Regions from separate parts of the Micromonospora sp. AMSO12t genome, predicted to be linked through region 1. Evidence: predicted binding sites of a transcription regulator. Region 1 holds the regulator's gene; the other holds the start of a gene.
What was found. The regulator HrcA, encoded in region 1, represses chaperone genes, less so after heat shock. The targets are predictions, from matches to a motif close to GGTTNGCACNCTCNNNNNGAGNGTGCNAACC.
Positions count from the first base shown of each region.

Region 2: a site for HrcA is predicted at 3,783-3,813, ahead of groES (co-chaperone GroES). Genes of this name have one in related genera too.

Region 1 covers NZ_WAAS01000011.1:23,764-35,734, reverse strand. The annotation lists gene F6X68_RS03135 (ABC transporter ATP-binding protein) at 1-862, opposite strand, end outside; gene F6X68_RS03130 (GntR family transcriptional regulator) at 892-1,281, opposite strand; gene F6X68_RS03125 (16S rRNA (uracil(1498)-N(3))-methyltransferase) at 1,549-2,283, opposite strand; gene dnaJ (molecular chaperone DnaJ) at 2,331-3,476, opposite strand; gene hrcA (heat-inducible transcriptional repressor HrcA) at 3,550-4,572, opposite strand; gene F6X68_RS03110 (DUF4870 domain-containing protein) at 4,815-5,513, shown strand; gene hemW (radical SAM family heme chaperone HemW) at 5,554-6,777, opposite strand; gene F6X68_RS03100 (enoyl-CoA hydratase-related protein) at 6,797-7,600, shown strand; gene F6X68_RS03095 (hypothetical protein) at 7,780-8,640, shown strand; gene F6X68_RS03090 (phytanoyl-CoA dioxygenase family protein) at 8,830-9,765, shown strand; gene F6X68_RS03085 (MOSC domain-containing protein) at 9,852-10,493, opposite strand; gene F6X68_RS03080 (carbohydrate ABC transporter permease) at 10,619-11,476, opposite strand; gene F6X68_RS03075 (carbohydrate ABC transporter permease) at 11,473-11,971, opposite strand, start outside.
Region 2 covers NZ_WAAS01000230.1:1,329-10,353, reverse strand. The annotation lists gene F6X68_RS25490 (helix-turn-helix transcriptional regulator) at 1-799, opposite strand, end outside; gene F6X68_RS25485 (WhiB family transcriptional regulator) at 1,052-1,435, shown strand; gene groL (chaperonin GroEL) at 1,618-3,264, opposite strand; gene groES (co-chaperone GroES) at 3,335-3,649, opposite strand; gene F6X68_RS25470 (methyltransferase domain-containing protein) at 3,899-5,122, shown strand; gene ybaK (Cys-tRNA(Pro) deacylase) at 5,186-5,665, shown strand; gene F6X68_RS25460 (sugar ABC transporter substrate-binding protein) at 5,859-6,956, shown strand; gene F6X68_RS25455 (ATP-binding cassette domain-containing protein) at 7,062-7,886, shown strand; gene F6X68_RS25450 (sugar ABC transporter permease) at 7,883-9,025, shown strand, end outside.

The sequences.
Region 1 (11,971 bases):
ACAGGGGACGTTCGGTCCACCGCTGGTCCGCAACGGCACCGGCGCCGCGGACCAGCATCGTGGCCTGCCGGCCGGTGCTGCTACGGGCGACGACGGGCAACTGGGCGGCCACCGCCTCGGCGCTGTCCGCCGGGCCGGTCAGTAGCCGGTGCTCGGAGAGCAGGTCGTCGATGTCCCCGCTGACCTGCACACGGCCGCCGTTGAGAACGACCAACCAGTCGCAGGTGCCCGCAAGGTCGGGCACCACGTGCGAGGAGAGCAGGACGGTCATGCCCGTCTCCGCCACGGCGGACATCAGGCTGCTCGTCACGTCGTGTCGGGCCAGGGGGTCCAGGTCGGCGAGCGGCTCGTCCAGCACCAGCAGGTCGGGCCGCTTGGCGATCGCCAGGGTGAGCGCCACCTGGGTCTGCTGGCCGCCGGAGAGCCTCGCCACCCGCCGGTCGAGCGGGATCCTCAACTCGTCGAGCCTGCCGCGGGCCAGGTCGTCGTCCCAGTTCGGATTCATCACCCGGCCGAACCGCATCATCTCCGCGACGGTGAAACCGTCGTAGAGAGGCTTCTCCTGGGCCAGGAACGCGATCCGGGACAGCGCGGCGCCGTCGCGTCCCACCGTCGTGCCGAAGACGCGGACCGACCCCCGAGTGGGTTGCAGCAATCCGACGATCATGTGGAGGAAGGTCGTCTTGCCCGCTCCGTTGGGGCCGACCAGCGCGGCGACCCGACCGGCCGGTACGGCCACCGAACACTCGCGCAGCGCCCAGGTACGGCGGTACTGCTTGCCGAGCCCGGTCGCCTCCAGCGCATTGCCCTCCCGTCGCGCATGGGCCGGATGCTCCTCCGGAGACCTGCCCAGTCCTGGCATGTTCACGACCACCGCATCCTCACTCGTCCTCACGCCGACCGCCGGAACGAATCCATCAACACCGACGCGAACAGCGCCTCCACGTCCTCCTGGTCCAGGCCGGCGCGGCGGGCCTGGCCGACCCAGGCGGACAGCTGGGCGGCGAGTCGGGCCTGCTCACCCGCGTCGGCGGTCCGCAGCGACCGACGGACGAACGTGCCCTGCCCCGGGCGGCCGATGGCGAGGCCCTCCCGCTCGAGCTCCCGGTATGCCTTGAGCACCGTGTTGGGGTTGATCGCCAACCGCGCCACCACCTCCTTGGCGGTGGGAAGCTTGTCGCCGGGTTGAAGAACCCCTAGCCGGAGCGCGTGTTTCACCTGGTGGACGAGCTGTAGATAGGTGGAGACCCCGGACCCACGATCCAGATGGAACTCGATCAACTCCGCCCCCTTTCACTATTTCAATAGTGAAAGGGTGAAGGCGTGAGGGGGCCCTGTCAAGCCACTCCGACGGATCGGCAGTGACTCGCCGCGATCACGCGGGCGTGACGCCGCCGCCGACCACCGGAATGCGCGACAGCCCTGGCACGATGGCGGTGCTGCGGCGCTGAGCCCCCGAGGCGTTCACGTCGCCGCCGCGAGCGGCCCGGCGCACGGGGATGAGCACAGCTCCGGAAGGAACCCGATGCGGCTGCGGCGTACCGACGGTCACCAGTGGCCGAGGCGGGTGGCCAGGACACTGAGGGCAGCCACCCCGGCGGTCGACGTACGCAGCACCGAGGGCCCCAGGCGCACCGGCCGGGCGCCGGCCTCGGCGAAGGCGGTCAGCTCGGCCGGGGCGATGCCGCCCTCCGGGCCGACGACCAGCACGATCTCACCGGCGGCGGGCAGCTCGACGGTGGTCAGCCGCTCCCGCGCCTCCTCGTGCAGGACGAACGTCGCGGCGGCGCCCGCGATCCGGCGGGCCACCGTCGCGGTGGACTCGTCGGGGGCGCCGGCCACCACCGGCAGCCACGACCGGCGGGCCTGCTTCGCCGCCTCGCGGGCCGTCGCCACCCACTTCTCCCGGGCCCGGGCGCCCCGGTCGCCGCGCCACTGCGCCACCGAGCGGGACGCCGCCCAGGGCACGATCTCGTCCACCCCGACCTCGGTCATCGCCTGCACGGCCAGCTCGCCCCGGTCGCCCTTGGCGATGCCCTGCACCACGACGAGCCGGGGGACGGCCGCGTCGACGTACCCCCGGGAGATGACGTCGAGTTCGAGGCTGCCCCGGCCGACGGCCGTGACCACCGCGGACGCGGTCCCGCCCCGGCCGTCGGCGAGCAGGAGTTCCTCGCCGACGCGCAGCCGTTGCACCGTGGCGGCGTGGTGCCCCTCGGGGCCGCCCAGGGTGAGCTGGTCGGCGGTGGGCAGCGACTCGACCAGGAACAGCGGCGCGGACACGACGATCAGGCTAGCCGCCCCGGCGGACGCCGGGGCGGTCAGGCCGCTCAGGCGTGGCCGTTGAAGGCGTCGCGCATCCGGGAGAAGAAGCCGCCCTGCTTGGTGAGCTCGGCGACCTCCTCGCCCCGGGTCTTGGCGAAGTCGCGCAGCATCTTCTCCTGGTCGGCGTCGAGCTTGGTGGGGGTGCGCACGTCGAGGTGGACGTAGAGGTCACCCCGGCCGGTGCCACGCAGGTGCGGCACACCCCGGGCGCGCAGCCGCAGCGTGCTGCCCGGCTGGGTGCCGGCCTTGACGTCGACCGTCTCCTCGCTGTCCAGCGTCTTGATGGTCAGCCGGGTGCCGAGGGCCGCCGCGGTCATCGGCACCGTGACGCGGCAGTGCAGGTCGTCGCCCTTGCGGGAGTAGACGTCGTGCGGCCGCTCGTGGATCTCCACGTAGAGGTCGCCGGCCGTGCCGCCGCCCGGGCCGACCTCACCCTGCTGGGCGAGGCGGATGCGCATGCCGTCCTCGACACCGGCCGGGATCTTGACGGTCAGCGAACGGCGGGTGCGGACGCGGCCGTCGCCGGCGCAGGTCGGGCACGGGTGCGGGATGGTGGTGCCGTAGCCCTGGCAGACCGTGCACGGCCGGGCGGAGACCACCTGGCCGAGGAAGGTGCGCTGCACGGACTGCACCTCGCCCCGGCCGGCGCACGCCTCACAGGTGGCCAGGTGGGTGCCGGCCGCCGTGCCGGCGCCGGAGCAGGTGGTGCAGAGCACGGCGGTGTCGACGGTGATCGGCGCCTCGACGCCGAACGCGGTCTCGTGCAGGTCCAGCTCCAGCCGCAGGATCGCGTCGGCGCCGGGCCGGGTACGCGGTCGCGGACCCCGCGAACCGCCGGCCGCGCCGCCGAAGAACGCGTCCATGATGTCCTGGAAGCCGACGAACGGTCCGGCGCCGCCGGGGCCGCCCGGGCCACCCGCACCCCCGCCCCCGGGGGCGAGCGGGTCACCGCCCAGGTCGACGATCTGCCGTTTCCGGTCGTCCGAGAGGACCTCGTACGCGGCGTTGATGTCCTTGAACTTCTCCTGGGCCTCCGGATCCGGATTCACGTCCGGGTGGAACTGCCGCGCCAGCTTGCGGTAGGCGCGCTTGATCTCGTCGTCGGAGGCTTCCCGGCTCACGCCGAGAATGCCGTAGTAGTCCCTGGCCACTGCGTTCCGTGTCCTCATGTTCGTCTCGCGTTGCGCCGGTCGGCGGCCGGAGCCGGCCGTCGGCCCTGACTGGTCAGTTCTGGGCCAGCAGCTCGCCCACGTAGCGTGCCACGGCCCGCACCGTGGCGATGGTGCCGGGGTAGTCCATCCGGGTCGGCCCCAGCACGCCGAGGCCGCCGACGCTGGTCGCGCCCGGCCCGTAGCCGGTGCTGACCACCGAGGCGGCGCGCAGGTTGTCGATCTCGTTCTCGTCGCCGATCAGCACCCGCGTCGTGCTCGGCTCCGCCTCGCCGATGAGCTTGAGCATGACGACCTCCTCCTCCAGCGCCTCCAGGATGGGGCGCAGGGAGCCCTGGAAGTCGAGCAGGCCGCCGCGGGTGAGGTTGGCCGTCCCGGCCAGCGCGATCCGCTCCTCGTGCCGCTCGATCAGCGTCTCCAGCAGCACGGTGGAGAGGGTGGTCATGGCCGGGCGCAGGTGGGGCACCGACTCCTCGACGAGCGCCTGCACCAGCGGCGGGGTCTCCGACAGCCGGGTGCCGACCAGCTTCTCGTTGACCAGCCGGCGCAGGTCCGTGACGTCGTCGGCGGGGATCGGCGCGGGCAGCTCGACCAGCCGCTGCTCGACCCGGCCGGTGTCGGCGATCATGACCAGCATCAGCCGGGTGGTGGAGATCGGCACCAGCTCCAGGTGACGCACCGAGGAACGGGCCAGGCTCGGGTACTGCACGACGGCGACCTGCCGGGTGAGTTGCGCCAGCAGCCGGACGGTGCGGTGCACCACGTCGTCGAGGTCGACGGCGCCGACCAGGAAACGCTCGATCGCCCGGCGCTCGGCCGGGCTGAGCGGCTTCACCCGGGACAGCCGGTCCACGAAGAGCCGGTAGCCCCGGTCGGTGGGCACCCGGCCGGCACTGGTGTGCGGCTGGCGGATGTAGCCCTCCTCCTCCAGCACGGCCATGTCGTTGCGGACGGTCGCCGGTGAGACCCCCAGCTGGTGCCGCTCGACAAGCGCCTTGCTGCCAACGGGCTCCTGCGTGGCGACGTAGTCCTCGACGATCGCGCGCAGCACGGCGAGCTTGCGGTCGTCGAGACCCATCCTCCCCACCTCCTGTCGCACGTCGGCCCCGGCACTCGGGGGGCCGGGGCGGGCTGCTGGCACTCGACTGTAGCGAGTGCCAGTCTACGTCGGCGGGGCCGCCCGCGCGATGATCGACCTGGGGTGATCAGTCCGATCGGCGACCGCGCGGGCCCACCCGACGCCCCCGTGGGGCCGGTGTTCCGGGCGTCCCGGCCGGTCGCGCTGGTGCCGCCTTGCCGGCTGCCCCTACCGTGACCTTCATGACTGAACCACCTCGCCCTCCCGGAGCGGGGGACCCCGGCTTCCCGCCGGACCCGACCGCCCCGTCGGGGGTTCCCGGCCCCGCCGGCTCCGGCGACCCCACCGCACCACTGTCCGGGGCACCGGGCCCGGGCAGCCATCCTCCACCCGGTGGCTATCCGCCGCCCACCGGTGACCAGCCGCCGTCGGGCGGCTACCCTCCGCCCGGCGACTACCCACCGCCCGGTGGCTACGGACCGCCCGGCGACTACCCGCCGCCCGGCGGCTACGGACCGCCCGGCGGCTACGGAGCGCCGGGGGCCGGCTATCCGGCCGGTGGCGGCTACGGGCCACCGACGGGCGGCTACGCCAGCAACGAGGACAAGAACTGGGCCCTGATCGCCCACTTCGGCGGCGCGGCCGGCGTGATCGTCGGCGGCGGCATGCTCGGCTGGCTGGCGCCGCTCATCGCGCTGATGGTCCGGGGGCAGCAGTCGCCGACCGCCCGGGCGCACGCCGCCGCGGCGCTGAACTTCCAGCTCACCTGGACGATCGTCGGGGTGCTGAGCTGGGTGGTCACGCTGATCACCTGCGGGGTGCTGTTCTTCGTCCCCATGCTCGTCTCGCTGGTGCCGCTGATCTTCGGCATCATCGGCGGGCTCAAGGCCAACGAGGGCGTGCTCTACCGCTACCCGCTGACCTACACCTTCACCAAGTGACCCGGGTCGGCCGCTCCCCCGGCCGGCCCCGGCACGCGGCTCAGGGCAGCAGGTCGCGGACGACCGCGTCGGCGAGCAGCCGGCCCCGCAGGGTCAGCACGGCCCGGCCGGCCGCGTGCTCGTCGGCGGCCAGCAGCCCGTCGGCGAGGGCCCGCGCGGCGCCGGCCCGACCGGCGTCGTCGAGGGCGTCCAGGGGCAGCCCGGAGGCGAGGCGCAGCCGGAGCATGACGTCCTCCATGTGCGCCTCGTCGGCCGTGAGCACCTCGCGGGCCAGGCCGGGCGACTCGCCGCCGGCGAGCCGCTTCGCGTACGTCGTGGGGTGCTTGACGTTCCACCAGCGCACGCCGCCGACGTGGCTGTGCGCCCCCGGGCCGAGGCCCCACCAGTCGGCGCCGGTCCAGTAGAGCAGGTTGTGCCGGCACCGGGCCGCCTCGTCGCGGGCCCAGTTCGACACCTCGTACCAGGAGAGGCCGGCCGCGCCGAGGGCGGCCTCCGCGGCGAGGTAGCGGTCCGCGGCGACGTCGTCGGAGGGGTACGGCAGCTCGCCGCGCCGCATCCGGGCGGCCAGCCGCGTGCCGTCCTCCACGATCAGGGCGTACGCGCTGACGTGGTCCACCCCGGCGGCGACGACCTGGTCGAGGGAGGCGGCGAAGTCCGCCTCGGTCTCCCCCGGCGTGCCGTAGATCAGGTCCAGGTTGACGTGGTCGAACCCGGCGTCGCGGGCCTCGCGGGCGGCGGCGACGGCCCGGCCGGCGCTGTGCGTGCGGTCGAGGATCGCCAGCACCCCCGGCGCGGCGGACTGCATGCCCAGCGAGATCCGGGTGTAGCCGGCGGCCCGCAGCGCCTTCAGCGACTCGGGCGTGACCGATTCCGGATTGGCCTCGGTGGTCACCTCGGCGCCGGGCGCGAGCCCCCAGGTGCGGTCGATGCCGTCGAGGATCCGCGCCAGGTCGTCGGCGGGGAGCAGGGTCGGGGTGCCGCCGCCGACGAAGACCGTGTCCACCCGGGGCGGGGGCGCGTCGCCCAGCACCCGGCGGGCGAGCGCCAGCTCGGCCAGCACGGTGTCGGCGTAGTCCTCCCGGCCCGCCCCGCCGCCCAGTTCGGCGGCCGTGTACGTGTTGAAGTCGCAGTAGCCGCAGCGGCTGGCGCAGAACGGCACGTGCACGTACACGCCGAAGCCGCGCGCGCCGACGGCTCGGGTGGCGGTGGCGGGCAGCGAGCCGTCGACGGGGACGGTTTCGCCTTCTGGAAGGACGCCGGGCATGGCCACTAGTGTGCCCGGCATGACCTCTCCAGACGTGCTCGTGCGGGTCGCCACGGCCCGTGGGGTGACCACCCTCACCCTGGACAGCCCGCACAATCGCAACGCGCTCTCCACGCCGCTGATGACCCAGCTGCTGGCCGGCCTCGCCGAGGCGGTCGCCGACGACGCCGTACGCGTGGTCGTGCTCGACCACGGGGGCCCGGTCTTCTGTTCCGGCGCCGACCTGAAGGAGACGGCCGCCGCGTACGCCAGCGGGAGCGTGCCGGCCGGGATGCTCGGCGACGTGCTCGCGGCGGTCTGGGAGTGCCCGAAGCCGGTGGTGGCGAAGGTGGCCGGCCCGGCCCGGGCGGGCGGCCTCGGTCTCATCGCGGCGGCCGACCTGGCGGTGTGCGCGCGGGAGGCGACGTTCGCCTTCACCGAGGTGCGGATCGGCGTGGTGCCGGCGGTCATCTCCGCGACCGTGCTGCCCCGCCTGCACCCCCGCGCGGCGGCCGAGCTCTACCTGACCGGCGACACCTTCGACGGCCGGCGGGCGGCCGAGATCGGCCTGGTCACCGTCGCCGTGCCGGCGGACGGACTGGACGCGGCGGTTGCGGGGTACTGCGACTCTCTGGTGCGGGGGGCACCGGGCGCGCTGGCCGGGGCGAAGCAGCTGTTGCGCCGGCCGCCCGCCACGGACCTGCGGGCGGAGATCGCCGACCTGTCCACCCTCTCGACCGGGTACTTCCTGTCGGAGGAGGGACGCGAGGGCGTCCTGGCGTTTCGGGAGAAGCGGCCGGCGCGCTGGGTGCCCGCCGACGGCGACGCGGGCGCCGACCGGTGACACCGGGCCGGGGCGGGGGTGTGGCCGCGCGGTGAGCGGGGACTGCGGGTTGCGTCCCGGCGGCCCGCCGGGGCGTCCGCCCGGCGGGCCGGTGCCACGCCCGGCGCTCTTGGAGAACCGGTCGGACGACCCGGAAGGCACCACGAGGGACGTACGCTTGTCGGACTGTCGATCAGGGGGTGTGGGTGCGTACTCGGGCAGTCGTGGCGGGCGGTGTCGTCCTCGTCGTCCTCGTCGCGGTCGGGATCTGGATCGTCATCCGGCAGATGGGCGGGCAGCTGCGCCTTCCCCTGGCCAGCCGGACCTGCACGGTGCAGGCGGACGGCCGGGTGGCGCTGGACCCCGACCAGATGGCCAACGCGGCGACGATCGCGGCCATCGGCATCCAGCGGAAGATGCCCGAGCGGGCCGTCGTCGTGGCGCTGGCCACCGCCTACCAGGAATCCGGCCTGCGCAACCTCGCGGGCGGCGACCGCGACTCGGTCGGGCTGTTCCAGCAGCGCCCCAGCCAGGGGTGGGGCACCCCGGAGCAGATCCGCGACCCCCGCTACGCGGCCAGGAAGTTCTACGCCGGGCTGAAGAAGGTGCGCGGCTGGGAGCAGATGCGGGTCACCGACGCGGCGCAGAAGGTGCAGCGCTCGGCCTTCCCGGAGGCGTACGAGAAGTGGGCCGACGAGTCCGAGGTGCTGACCCGGGCCCTGGTCGGGCACGCCACCGGCGCGGTCGCCTGCACGGTGGGCCGCGACCCGGCGATGCGCGGCGAGGCCGCGGCGACCGCGCTGACCCGCGGCCTGTCGTTGGACTGGGGCCTGGCCGGCGCGACCACCGCGGCGGACCTGACGGGCCTGACGGTCCCGGCCGCCGACGAGCTGCGGGGCTGGCGGTACGCGCACTGGCTGGTCTCGCACGCCCAGGACCACGGCGTGAAGCGGGTGCGCTTCGGCGACCTGGAGTGGACGGCCCGCGACGGCACCTGGAACCGGACCGACGACACGCCGGCCACCGGGCGGGTCGTCGCGGAGGTCTTCGCCGAGGCGTAGTGGCCCCCGATCTCCTTACCGGCAGTCACCGCATAAACCGGCATTACCGGCGATAACTCTCGCCACGCCACCCGGCTCTGACAGATCGTCACCGCGCCGCTCCCCACAGTCCGGACAACGGTCGCATATCGTGCTGGGCAGTACCCCGCCCCGAAACCAGCGGGTTACGATCGGCGGCCTGTGCCAGCAATGGTTTCGCCTCATGGGGAGGGGTACGTCGAAGTGTTCGACTACGGCGACCGGACCGGTTACGAACCGATCAGTGACACCGACCGCAAGGAGTTCCACGAGCAGGGCTTCCTCCTGCTGCGCAACGTCCTGACGGAGGACCACCGGGCGGCGCTGGAGGCGGCGGTGGACCGCGTCTACGCCGAGGAGAAGGCGAAGGGCACCACCACCAAGGACGGCACCCTGCACCTGTTGGGCTTCCTGGAGCGCGACGAGCTCTTCGGCGACCTGCTGACCCACCCGATCGCCTTCCCGTACATGTGGGGCCTGGCCGGCTGGAACATCTACACCCACCACAACCACCTGGACGTCACCCCGCCGGCGGCGGAGCCGGAGAAGCCCTACTGGGGGTGGCACCAGGACGGCTACCGGCAGAACTCCGACCCGGAGACGATGGACCCGAACCTGCCCCGGCCGATGTTCTCGCTCAAGGTGGCCTACGTCCTCTCCGACCTGTCGGAGAACGGCCGGGGCGCCACCAAGGTGATCCCGGGCAGCCACCTGTGGAACTCGCTGCCCCGCCCGGCGGACACCTCCGTGCACAACCCGGACCCGGAGGGCACGGTGGAGATCACCGCCAACCCCGGTGACGCCTTCATCTTCGACCGCCGCCAGTGGCACTCGCGGTCCACCAACCTGTCGACCATCACCCGCAAGATGCTCTTCGTCGGCTACACCTACCGGTGGATCCGACCGCTGGACGAGCTGCACATCGACAAGGACGGCGAGTGGTGGGCCAACCGCACGCCGGTGCAGCGCCAGCTCTGCGGTGAGGGCACCCACACCGCCAACTACTGGGGCATCAACTGGGACGGCTACATCGACGACGAGATCCCGCTGCGCAAGGAGCTCAAGCAGCGCGGCCTGCTCGACCGCAACGTGCCCTGGCTGCGCTGAGCCGGTCACCCGGCGCGCGCCGAGCCGACGTCGGACGGGCCCCCTCCCCCACGGGACGGGGCCCGTTCCCGTTCACCCGCCCGCCGTCAGCTCCGGCCGGCGAGCCGGCGGCGCACCTTCTCCCGGACCCCGTCTGGCAGGTCGGGCGCGTCGAGCAGCCGGGGCAGCAGCTCAGGCTCCAGGCTCAGGGCCCGGAACACCTCGCCGATCGTCACCCCGTGCGCGGGCCGGTCCACCACCTCGACCGGGTCCCCCGCGCCGACCTCCCCCTCGCGCAGCACCCGCAGGTACGCCCCGGGCGTCGCCCGTACCGTGAACCGTTTGATCAGGTCGGGTACGCCCCAGAAGCCGGCGAAGGTGGTGCACGGCGTGCGCGGCTTGGTCACCTGGAGCAGCGCGGACCCGACCGCCCACTGCTCGCCGATCACGGCCCCCGTCACGTCCACCGCGTACGTGGTCAGGTTCTCCCCGAAGCCGCCGGGGCGGATGCTGCGGCCCATCTCCCCCGCCCACCAGGACGCGTCCTCCTCGGCGTACGCGTAGACCGCCTGCTCCGGACCGCCGTGGTGGGCGCGTTCGCCGATGAAGTCGCCGGCCACCCCGTCCACGCGCAGCAGCACCGGGCCGCCGACGGGCCGCTTGTCGATGCCGCTGCGGCCGCTCGCGTCGCCCGCCCATTCCGCCTCGGTCACGCCGCCGAGGTTCACCGAAGCCAGCCTGCCCGTCATGGCGGTCAGCCTAGCCCGCTGCCGAACGCCCCCGACAGGCGAAGGAAGGGCCCTCGTACACGAGGGCCCTTCCTTGCACTGCGCGTTTGGAGCCGGCCAGGGCCGGCTCCTCCCCGTGCGGGGGGTCAGCCCTTGACGGCGCCGGCCACCAGCCCGGAGACCATCCGCCGTTGCACCAGCAGGAAGAAGATGATCACCGGCAGGGTGAACAGCGTGGACGCGGCCATCACCGGGCCCCAGGCGGTGTCGTCGCGGCCGAAGAAGAACGTCATCGCGACCGGCAGGGTGTAGCTCTCCTGGTCGTTGATGAAGGTCAGCGCGAAGATCAGCTCGTTCCAGGCGGTGATGAACGAGAAGATGCTCGTCGCCACCAGGCCGGGCGCCACCAGCGGGAAGAGGACCTTGCGGAAGATCTGCGCCCGGCTGGCCCCGTCGATGGCGGCGGCCTCCTCCAGTTCCTTGGGCACCGCGGCGACGAAGCCGCGCAGCATCCACACCGCGAACGGCAGCGAGAAGCCGAGGTAGGTGAGGATCAGGCTCGGCAGGGTGTTGTAGAGCCCGAGCCGCTGGATCATCAGGAACAGCGGGATGACCAGCGCCTCCAGCGGGATCATCTGCACTATCAGCAGCATGATCAGGAAGGTGGTCCGCAGCTTGAACCGGAACCGGGCCACGGCGGTGGCGGCCAGCAGCGCCACCAGACCGCTGAGCACCACGGTGGCGACCGCCACCAGCGCGCTGTTGAGGAAGAAGTCGCCGAAGGTGACGCCCGGGATCAGGTTGCCGGTGAGGATCTGCCGGTAGTGCTCCAGGGTCGGCTCGGTGGGCACCGGCCGGGGAGTGGACGAGAAGATCTCCGAACTCGGCTTCAGCGAGGTCGCGATCATCCAGTAGACCGGGAACGCGGCGAAGAGCGCCACCAGCAGCCCCGCGCCGTTGAGCGCGAGTCGCTTCGCGCCCCCGCCGCCTCCGCGTCGGGTCACGCGTCCTCCTCCTGCTTGAGCACCATGCGGACGTAGAGGCCGGTCACCACCAGCAGGATCAGGGTGAGGATCACCGCGATCGCGGCGCCGAGACCGTACTTCGGCGGGGGTGAGAACGCCTCGGCGTACGAGTAGATGGAGAGCATGAACGTCGGCCGGTCCTGCGTGCCGCCGGCCAGCACGAACTGCTGGGTGAAGACCTTGAAGTCCCAGATCGTGGAGAGCACGATCAGGATCCCGAAGACCGGCCGCAGCAGCGGGAAGGTGATCTTCCAGAACACCTTCCACGGTCCGGCTCCGTCGACCCGGGCCGCCTCGTGCAGCTCACTCGGCACGCTCTTCAGCCCGGCGAGCACGCTGACCGCGATGAACGGGAACGAGTGCCAGACCACCACCAGCGTCAGGATCGAGAAGAACAGCAGCGGCGAGTTGAACCAGCCGTAGCCCGTCCAGTCGCTGCGCCCGAAGAGGCTCTGCGACAGCCCGTCGGGCAGC
Region 2 (9,025 bases), on a different contig from region 1:
CGGCCGCCACCGCGTGCGCGCGGTCCCGCGCGCCGAGCTTGCGGAACAGCCGCCGGGCGTGGGTCTTCACGGTGTCCTCCGAGACGAACAACTCCCGGCCGATCTCGGCGTTGCTCTTGCCCTCCGCCATGCCCAGCAGCACCTGGAGTTCGCGTTCGGTGAGCCCGACCTGGGACCGGCCGCCGCGCGGGCCGGGCCCGGACCGCCGACCGGAGGGCGTGGCCTCGGCCGGCTCGTCGGCGGGCTCGGCCGGGTCGTCGCCGCGCTGCGACGGCACCACCGTCGGGGTGCCGCCCGGGCCGTCGGGGGCCGTCGCCTGCCAGCCGGGTCCCGGTTCGGCCGGCGGCCGGCCGGCCGGGCCGGTACGGGCGGGACCGCCGACCGCCGCGGTGTCCCGGGCCGGGTCGGTGGCCGGGCGTCGGGCTGCCCGGCCGGGCGAGGAGAGCAGCAGCAGGGCCTTGGCCACCGCGCTGGTCAGGTCCTGGTCGACGCCCTGGATGAGGCCCCGGGCACCCGCGCTGATGGTGGCCGCGGCGGCCTCCGACTCCTCCGTGCCGAGCAGCAGCACGGAGGCCTGCGGCGCGCGGGCGAGCACCCGCCGGACGAAGCCCGCGCTGTCCGGCCGGGTGAGGGCCGTGTCCGCGAGCACCACGTCGGCCGGGCGCTCGGCCAGCCGCAACATCACCTCGGGATCGGAGACGGCCGTCCGCACCACGGCGGACAGCCCGAGCCGTGCCGCCGCGGACGCCAGATGCTGCGCCGCGAGCGGTGTCCGAACGCACACGAGAACCGTACGCACAGTGGTCTCCTCTCCGTCCAGAAGCAGACCATGACCGGGTCGGGTCGCGAGGGGGTTCGGGCAATCCTCCGAACTTTTCCGACAAGTGGGGCATATGCCGCTAGTTGCCGGAAGTTTTCGATCACAGGTGTGTGAGCCGGCGACGGCCCGGGTACGGAGGTCCCAGGCCGGAAACGGCGCGCCTGCGCGGACCGTCGCCCGGACGCCGATTCACCAGGATCTGCGCGGTGCCGCGCGGGAGGAGGGGTGCTGATGTCGAACGTACGCAGACTGCCCGGACCCATCGTCGACCTCTGGGACTGGCAGCGGCTCGGTGCCTGCCGGGGCCGGGACAGCGCGCAGTTCTTCCACCCGGACGGCGAGCGTGGCTCGTCCCGCCTGCGCCGGGAGTCCGGCGCGAAGGCCGTCTGCCGCGCCTGCCCGGTACGGGCCGAGTGCGCCGCCCACGCCCTCGCCGTACGCGAGCCGTACGGCGTCTGGGGCGGCTTCAGCGAGTCGGAGCGGCTGCGGTTGCTCGCCGTCGGCTGGGAGGACCTGGCCGACCGCCGGCAGAGCCGGGTCGACGTGGCCCGGCTGGAGGCCCGCCTGGGCCAGCCGCACCGGTCGACCGTCCCCGCCCAGCGCAAGATCGCCTGAGCCGGCAACCTCCGCGATAGACCACACCGACGCCGCGTCCCCGCCGGGGACGCGGCGTCGCGGCGTTCCCGCCCGGGTTCACGAGGCACCGGCCGGCCGACGGTCACGCCCCCGGCCCGCTGAAAGGCGTCGGGGCGCACCGCCACACGGACGGTGCGCCCCGACTGGGCGTACGGCGAGGGTCAGAAGCCCGGGCCGTGCTGGTGGCCGTGGCCGTGGCTGTGGCCGTGCCCACCGGCGGCGGCCGGCTCGGCCTTCTCCGGCTTCTCCACCACGAGGCTCTCCGTGGTGAGCAGCAGGCCGGCGATCGACGCCGCGTTGGTGACCGCGTTGCGGGTCACCTTCACCGGGTCGACGATGCCGGACTTCGCCAGGTCGACGTACTCGCCGGTGGCGGCGTCGAGGCCGTGGCCCCACTCCTTGCCGGCGACCTTCTGCACCACGACGTAGCCGTCGTGGCCGGCGTTCTGGGCGATCCAGCGCAGCGGCTCGACCAGCGACTTGCGCACGATCGAGACGCCGACCTTCTCGTCCCCGGTGAAGCCGAGGTCGTCGTCGAGCGCCGGCAGGATCTGCACCAGGGCGGCGCCGCCGCCGGGGACGGTGCCCTCCTCGACCGCGGCCTTGGTGGCGGCGATCGCGTCCTCGATGCGGTGCTTGCGCTCCTTCATCTCGACCTCGGTCGCGGCGCCGACCTTGATGACCGCGATGCCGCCGGACAGCTTGGCCAGCCGCTCGGCGAGCTTCTCCCGGTCCCAGTCGGAGTCCGAGGCCTCGATCTCCTTGCGGATCTGCGCGACCCGGTCGGCGACCTCGCTCGACTTGCCGCCGCCGTCGACGACCGTCGTGTTCTCCTTGTCGACCACCACGCGCCGGGCGGTGCCGAGCACCTCCAGGCCCACCTGGTCGAGCTTGTAGCCCAGCTCGGGCGCGACCAGCTCGGCGCCGGTGAGGATCGCCATGTCCTGGAGCATCGCCTTGCGCCGGTCACCGAAGCCGGGGGCCTTGACCGCGCAGACCTTGAGGGTCTTGCGGATCGAGTTGACCACCAGCGTCGACAGCGCCTGGCCGTCGACGTCCTCGGCGATGATCAGCAGCGGCTTGCTGTTCTGGAGGACCTTCTCCAGCAGCGGCAGCAGCTCCTCGATCGCCGAGATCTTCTGGGTCGTGATCAGGATGTACGGGTCCTCCAGGACCGACTCCTGCGACTCCATGTCGGTGACGAAGTTGGGCGAGATGAAGCCCTTGTCGAACTGGAGACCCTCGGTCACGTCCAGCTCGGTGTGCAGGGCGGAGCCCTCCTCGACGGTGATGACACCGTCGCGGCCGACCCTCTCCATCGCCTCGGCGATCAGCTCGCCGATCGTGGCGTCCTGCGCGGAGATCGTCGCGACGTGCGCGATCGACTTCTTGTCGGCGACCTCGACCGCGCGGCCGAGCAGCGCCTCGGAGACCTTGGCGGCCGCCGCGTCGATGCCCCGCTTGAGGCCGGCCGGGTTGGCGCCGGCCGTGACGTTGCGCAGGCCCTCGCGGACCATCGCCTGGGCCAGCACGGTGGCGGTGGTGGTCCCGTCGCCGGCGACGTCGTTGGTCTTGGTCGCCACCTCCTTGACCAGCTGCGCACCGAGGTTCTCGTAGGGGTTGGTGAGCTCGATCTCCTTGGCGATGGTCACGCCGTCGTTGGTGATCGTGGGCACACCGAACTTCTTGTCCAGGACGACGTTGCGCCCGCGCGGGCCGAGGGTGACCTTGACCGCGTCCGCGAGGGCGTTGACACCGTGCTCGAGCAGGTGCCGGGCGTCGTCCGAGAAGCTCAGGATCTTCGCCATGAATGTCCCTTCGAAGCGACGTCGCCCCGGCCCGGCGAGCCGGACCGGGGCGACGACACTGATCGGTTGCTTACTTCTCGATGACCGCGAGGACGTCGCGGGCGGAGAGCACCAGGTACTCCTCGCCGGCGTACTTGACCTCGGTGCCGCCGTACTTCGAGTAGAGGACGGTGTCGCCGACCTTCACGTCGACCGGCACGCGGTTGCCCTTGTCGTCGATCCGGCCCGGGCCGACAGCGAGGACGGTGCCCTCCTGCGGCTTCTCCTTGGCGGTGTCGGGGATCACGATGCCGGAGGCGGTGGTGGTCTCGGCCTCGTTCGCCTGGACCACGATGCGGTCCTCGAGCGGCTTGATCGCAACCTTGGTCGCGGTAGTCACGGGCATACCCTCCCGGGTACTTGGTTTCGTTACCGGCCGGCATGCCGACCAGCGTCAATCTGCCACATGCCACCGGGCGGGGCCGTCGTCGCGGGTGCCGGTCCGCCTGGCGTTCAGCAGCCGGACCATGGGGCCCGGAAGCTGGCACCCTCGGGGTGAGAGTGCTAATCGCAGGTTATTCCTCGGCTAGCACTCCGTCAAGGAGAGTGCCAACCCGCCGGCCGGCGCGTCGGGTCCGCCGACCACAATGAACGGGTGGATCTCGACCAACTCGCCGCCCTGCGTACGCCCGAGGGGTCGGCCGCGCTCGCCGCCGCCGCGCGGGTGGCCGGCGGTGATCCGCTGACCGCGGCGGCCGCGCTCCGCTCTACGGGGCTGCCGGCCGACCTGGCGTCGGCCGCCCTCACCCAGGCCGAGCTGCGCCGCCGGGCAGTCGGCAAGTTCGGGCCGGCGGCGGCCGGGATGTTCCTCACCCGGGCCGGGCTGGAGCAGGCCACGCGGGGCGTCGTCGCGGCACGGCGGGCCGAGCGGCTGCGGGCCGCCGGGGTGCGCGTCCTCGCCGACCTCGGCTGCGGCCTCGGCGCGGACGCGCTCGCCGCCGCCCGCGCCGGCATCCGGGTGTACGGCGTGGAGGCCGACCCGCTGACCGCCGCGATGGCCGCCGCGAACGCCGAGGCGGCCGGGCTGGCCGAGCTGTTCACGGTGGAGTGTGGCGACGCCACGGCGTTCGACGTGGACCGGGTCGACGGGGTGTTCTGCGACCCGGCGCGCCGGAAGGCGGGCACCGGGCGGCGGATCTTCGACCCGAACGCCTACTCGCCGCCCTGGGACTTCGTCGTCGGGCTGGCGGAGCGGGTGCCGCACACCGTCGTGAAGGTGGCGCCCGGCATCGACCACGCGCTGGTCCCGGCGAGCGCCGAGGCGGAGTGGGTGAGCGTCGACGGCGACCTGGTCGAGGCGGCCCTGTGGTGCGGCGAGCTGGCGCAGGTCCCCCGCCGCGCCACCCGGCTGCACGGCAAGGAAGGGCCCCCTGTCGACGCCTCCGGCAGCGGAAGGGTCCCCTGCTGGCAGTTGACGGGCTCCGGGGACGCCGAAGCACCGGTCGGCCCGGCGCGCCGCTTCCTGTACGACCCCGACCCGGCGGTGGTCCGCGCGCACCTGGTCGCGGAGCTGGCCGAGACGCTGGGCGCGACGCTGGCCGACCCGAGCATCGCCTACCTCTACGCGGACGCGCCGACGCCGACGCCGTTCGCCCGCTGCCTGGAGGTCACCGACGTGCTGCCGTTCTCGCTCAAGCGGCTGCGGGCGCTGCTGCGGGAGCGCCGGGTCGGGCGGGTGGAGATCCTCAAGCGCGGGTCCGCCCTGGAGCCGGAGAAGCTCCGCCGGGACCTGCGGCTGACCGGGGGCGAGGCGGCCAGCCTGGTGCTGACCCGGGTCGCCGGGGCGCCGACGGTGCTGGTCTGCCGGCCGGTCGGGTAGCGCGCGGGGGCGTCCGGCCTTTTCGGCTCGCGGGTCGTACGGGGCCGGGTTAGCTTGGCCGTCATGGCGGGACAGGGCACTCCGGCGACCGCGCTGCTGACGAAGCGGAAGATCGCCCACAGCACCCATCCGTACGACGTCTCCCCGGACGCGCCCCACTACGGCGCGCTGGTCGCGGCGGCCCTGGGGGTGCCGCCGGAGCGGGTCTTCAAGTCGCTGGTCGCCGAGGTCGACGGCGCGCTGACGGTGGCGGTCGTGCCGGTCACCGGCGAGCTGGACCTCAAGGCGCTCGCGGCGGCGGTCGGCGGCAAGCGGGCCGCCATGGCCGACCGGGCGGTCGCCGAACGGGCCACCGGCTACGTGCGCGGCGGGATCAGCCCGCTCGGCCAGCGCCGGCGGCTGCCCACGGTGCTCGACTCGTCGGCGCTCGACCATCCCACCGTCTACGTCTCGGCGGGCCGGCGCGGGCTTCAGCTCCAGCTCGCCCCGAAGGATCTCGTCGCCCTCACCGGGGCGGTCACGGCCCCGCTGTCGGCCCGCTGAGCTGCGCCGCTCCCGTCAGCCACGAGAGAGCGCTCCCCGATGGACGACGGCCGGGTGTCAGGGACGTTGCTGAATTGTTACTGCCGACAACAAACTCGCCACCTCGGCGCTCTTGTGCCCACGGCGCGAACCGGAATACGTTGCCGGACACAACAAACCAACATCATCCCCCACCCCCGAAAGGACCCTGCTGATGCGCAAGGGCTTCCTCACCTTCGCCGCTGTGGGCCTGCTGGCCGCCGGCGGCCTGACCGCCTGCGGCGACGACTCCGGTTCCGATGCCGGCGGCTCCACCGAGAAGAAGCCGAAGATCGGCGTGATCCTTCCGGACAGCAAGTCCTCCGCCCGCTGGGAGGGCGCGGACCGAAAGTTCCTGACGGAGGCGTTCCAGGCGGCCGGCGTCGACTTCGACATCCAGAACGCCCAGGGCGACAAGACGGCGTTCCAGACCATCGCCGACCAGATGATCACCAACGGCGTGACCGCCCTGATGATCGTCAACCTGGACTCCGGCACCGGCAAGGCCGTCCTCGACAAGGCGAAGTCCCAGGGCGTGGCGACCATCGACTACGACCGGCTCACGCTGGGCGGCTCGGCCACCTACTACGTCAGCTTCGACAACGAGGTCGTCGGCAAGCTCCAGGGCGAGGGCCTGAGCAAGTGCCTGACCGACAAGGGCGCCAAGAACCCGGTGGTGGCGTACCTCAACGGCTCCCCCACCGACAACAACGCCACCCTGTTCAAGAACGGGTACGACTCGGTGCTCAAGCCGAAGTTCGACTCGAAGGAGTACACCAAGGGCCCGGACCAGAACGTGCCGGAGTGGGACAACACCCAGGCGGCCACGATCTTCGAGCAGATGCTGACCCAGCAGCGGGGCAAGATCGACGGCGTGCTCGCCGCCAACGACGGCCTCGGCAACGCGGCCATCTCGGTGCTGAAGAAGAACAAGCTCAACGGCAAGGTCCCGGTGACCGGCCAGGACGCCACCCCGCAAGGCCTGCAGAACATCCTCTCCGGCGACCAGTGCATGACCGTCTACAAGGCGATCAAGGAGGAGGCGAAGGCCGCCTCGGACCTGGCCATCGCGGTCGCCAAGGGTGAGAAGAAGGAGACCGGCCAGACGGTCAAGGACCCGGAGGGCGGCCGGGACGTCCCGTCGGTCCTGCTGACCCCGAAGCTGATCTTCAAGGAGAACGTCAAGGACGTCATCGCCGACGGCTTCGTCACCAAGGACGAGGTCTGCGCCGGGGCGTACGCCAAGCTCTGCGCCGACGCCGGCATCAGCTGACCCGTACCCGATTCCACGCGCACGCCGCCCGGCACGGACCCTGTGCCGGGCGGCGGTTCGCGCCGGACGGGATCCGAGACCTCCCCTCCACCTGAAGGAGCCCCCGTGTCCGCAACCCCCCTGCTGGAACTACGCGGGATCGACAAGAGCTTCGGTCCCGTCCAGGTCCTGCGCGACGTCGCCTTCACCGCCCACCCGGGCGAGGTGACCGCGCTGGTCGGCGACAACGGCGCCGGCAAGTCGACCCTCGTCAAGTGCATCAGCGGCATCCACCCCACCGACGCCGGCGAGTTCCGCTTCGACGGCCGACCGGTGACCATCAACAGCCCCCGCGACGCCGCCGCGCTCGGCATCGAGGTCGTCTACCAGGACCTCGCGCTCTGCGACAACCTCGACATCGTGCAGAACATGTTCCTCGGCCGGGAGAAGCGCAGCGGCATCGTGCTCGACGAGCCGACCATGGAGCAGATGGCCGCCGACACCCTCGCCGGGCTCAGCGTACGGACCGTGAAGTCGCTGCGGCAGCACGTCTCCAGCCTCTCCGGCGGCCAGCGCCAGACCGTCGCGATCGCCAAGGCCGTGCTCTGGAACAGCAAGCTCGTCATCCTCGACGAGCCGACCGCCGCGCTGGGCGTCGCGCAGACCGCCCAGGTGCTCGAACTGGTCCGCCGGCTCGCCGACAACGGCCTCGCCGTGGTGCTCATCTCGCACAACATGAACGACGTCTTCGCCGTCTCCGACCGGATCGCCGCGCTCTACCTCGGCCAGATGGTCGCCCAGGTGAAGACCACCGACATCACCCACTCGCAGGTGGTCGAGCTGATCACCGCCGGTCGCTCCGGCGGGCTCGGGCTCGCCGCCGAGCCGACCAACGGCGGCAACGGGAACGGCGCAGGGCCGGCCGGCAGCAACTCAGGAGGCGTCCGATGACCACCACCGTCGTGCACAAGGACGGCCCGGCGGCCGTCACACCGCCGGCCACCCTCGCCAGCCACGTCCGCAACTACGTCGGTCGGGTCCGTGGCGGCGACATCGGGGCGCTGCCCGCCGTACTCGGCCTGGTCGTGCTCTGCACGGTCTTCTCGATCATGCAGCCGACGTTCCTCAGCGCCGGCAACTTCGCCAACCTGTTCACCCAGGGCGCCGCGGTCACGCTGATCGCCATGGGGCTGGTCTTCGTCCTGCTGCTCGGCGAGATCGACCTCTCCGCCGGCTTCGCCAGCGGCGTCTGCGCCGCCATCCTCGCCAACGTGGTCACCGTGCTCGGCTACCCGTGGTACGTGGCCGTGATCGCCGCGATCGTCACCGGCGTGGCGATCGGCACCACCCTCGGCTTCCTCGTCGCGAAGATCGGCATCCCGTCGTTCGTGGTGACCCTCGCCGGGTTCCTCGCCTTCCAGGGCATCGTGCTGATGCTGATGGAGGAGGGCGCCAACATCTCGGTGCGCGACGAGGTGCTGGTGGCCATCGCCAACCGCAACCTCCCGCCCGTCCTGGGCTGGCTGCTGGCCGCGGTGGCGGTCGCCGGCTACGCGGCCGTGCAACTGCTCCGGCACCGTACGCGGGTCGCCCGGGGTCTGGTCACCGACCCGATCGCGGTGGTCTTCGCCCGCATCGGCGGGCTGGCGCTCGTCCTCGGCGTCGCGGTCTTCATCCTCAACCTGGAGCGCAGCCGCAACGTCGTGATCAGCTCGCTCAAGGGCGTGCCGATCGTGGTGCCGATCATCGCGGTGCTGCTGGTCTTCTGGACCTTCGTGCTCCAGCGCACCAGCTACGGCCGGCACGTCTACGCGGTGGGCGGCAACAAGGAGGCGGCGCGCCGCGCCGGCATCAACGTGGACCGCATCCGCATCTCGGTCTTCGTGATCTGCTCCTCGATGGCGGCCGTCGGCGGCATCGTCGCCGCCAGCCGGGCCAACTCGGTGGACCCCAACACAGGCGGCAGTGATGTACTGCTCTACGCGGTCGGCGCGGCCGTCATCGGAGGCACCAGCCTCTTCGGCGGCAAGGGCCGGGTGCTGGACGCCGTCCTCGGTGGCGCGGTCGTCGCGGTCATCGACAACGGGATG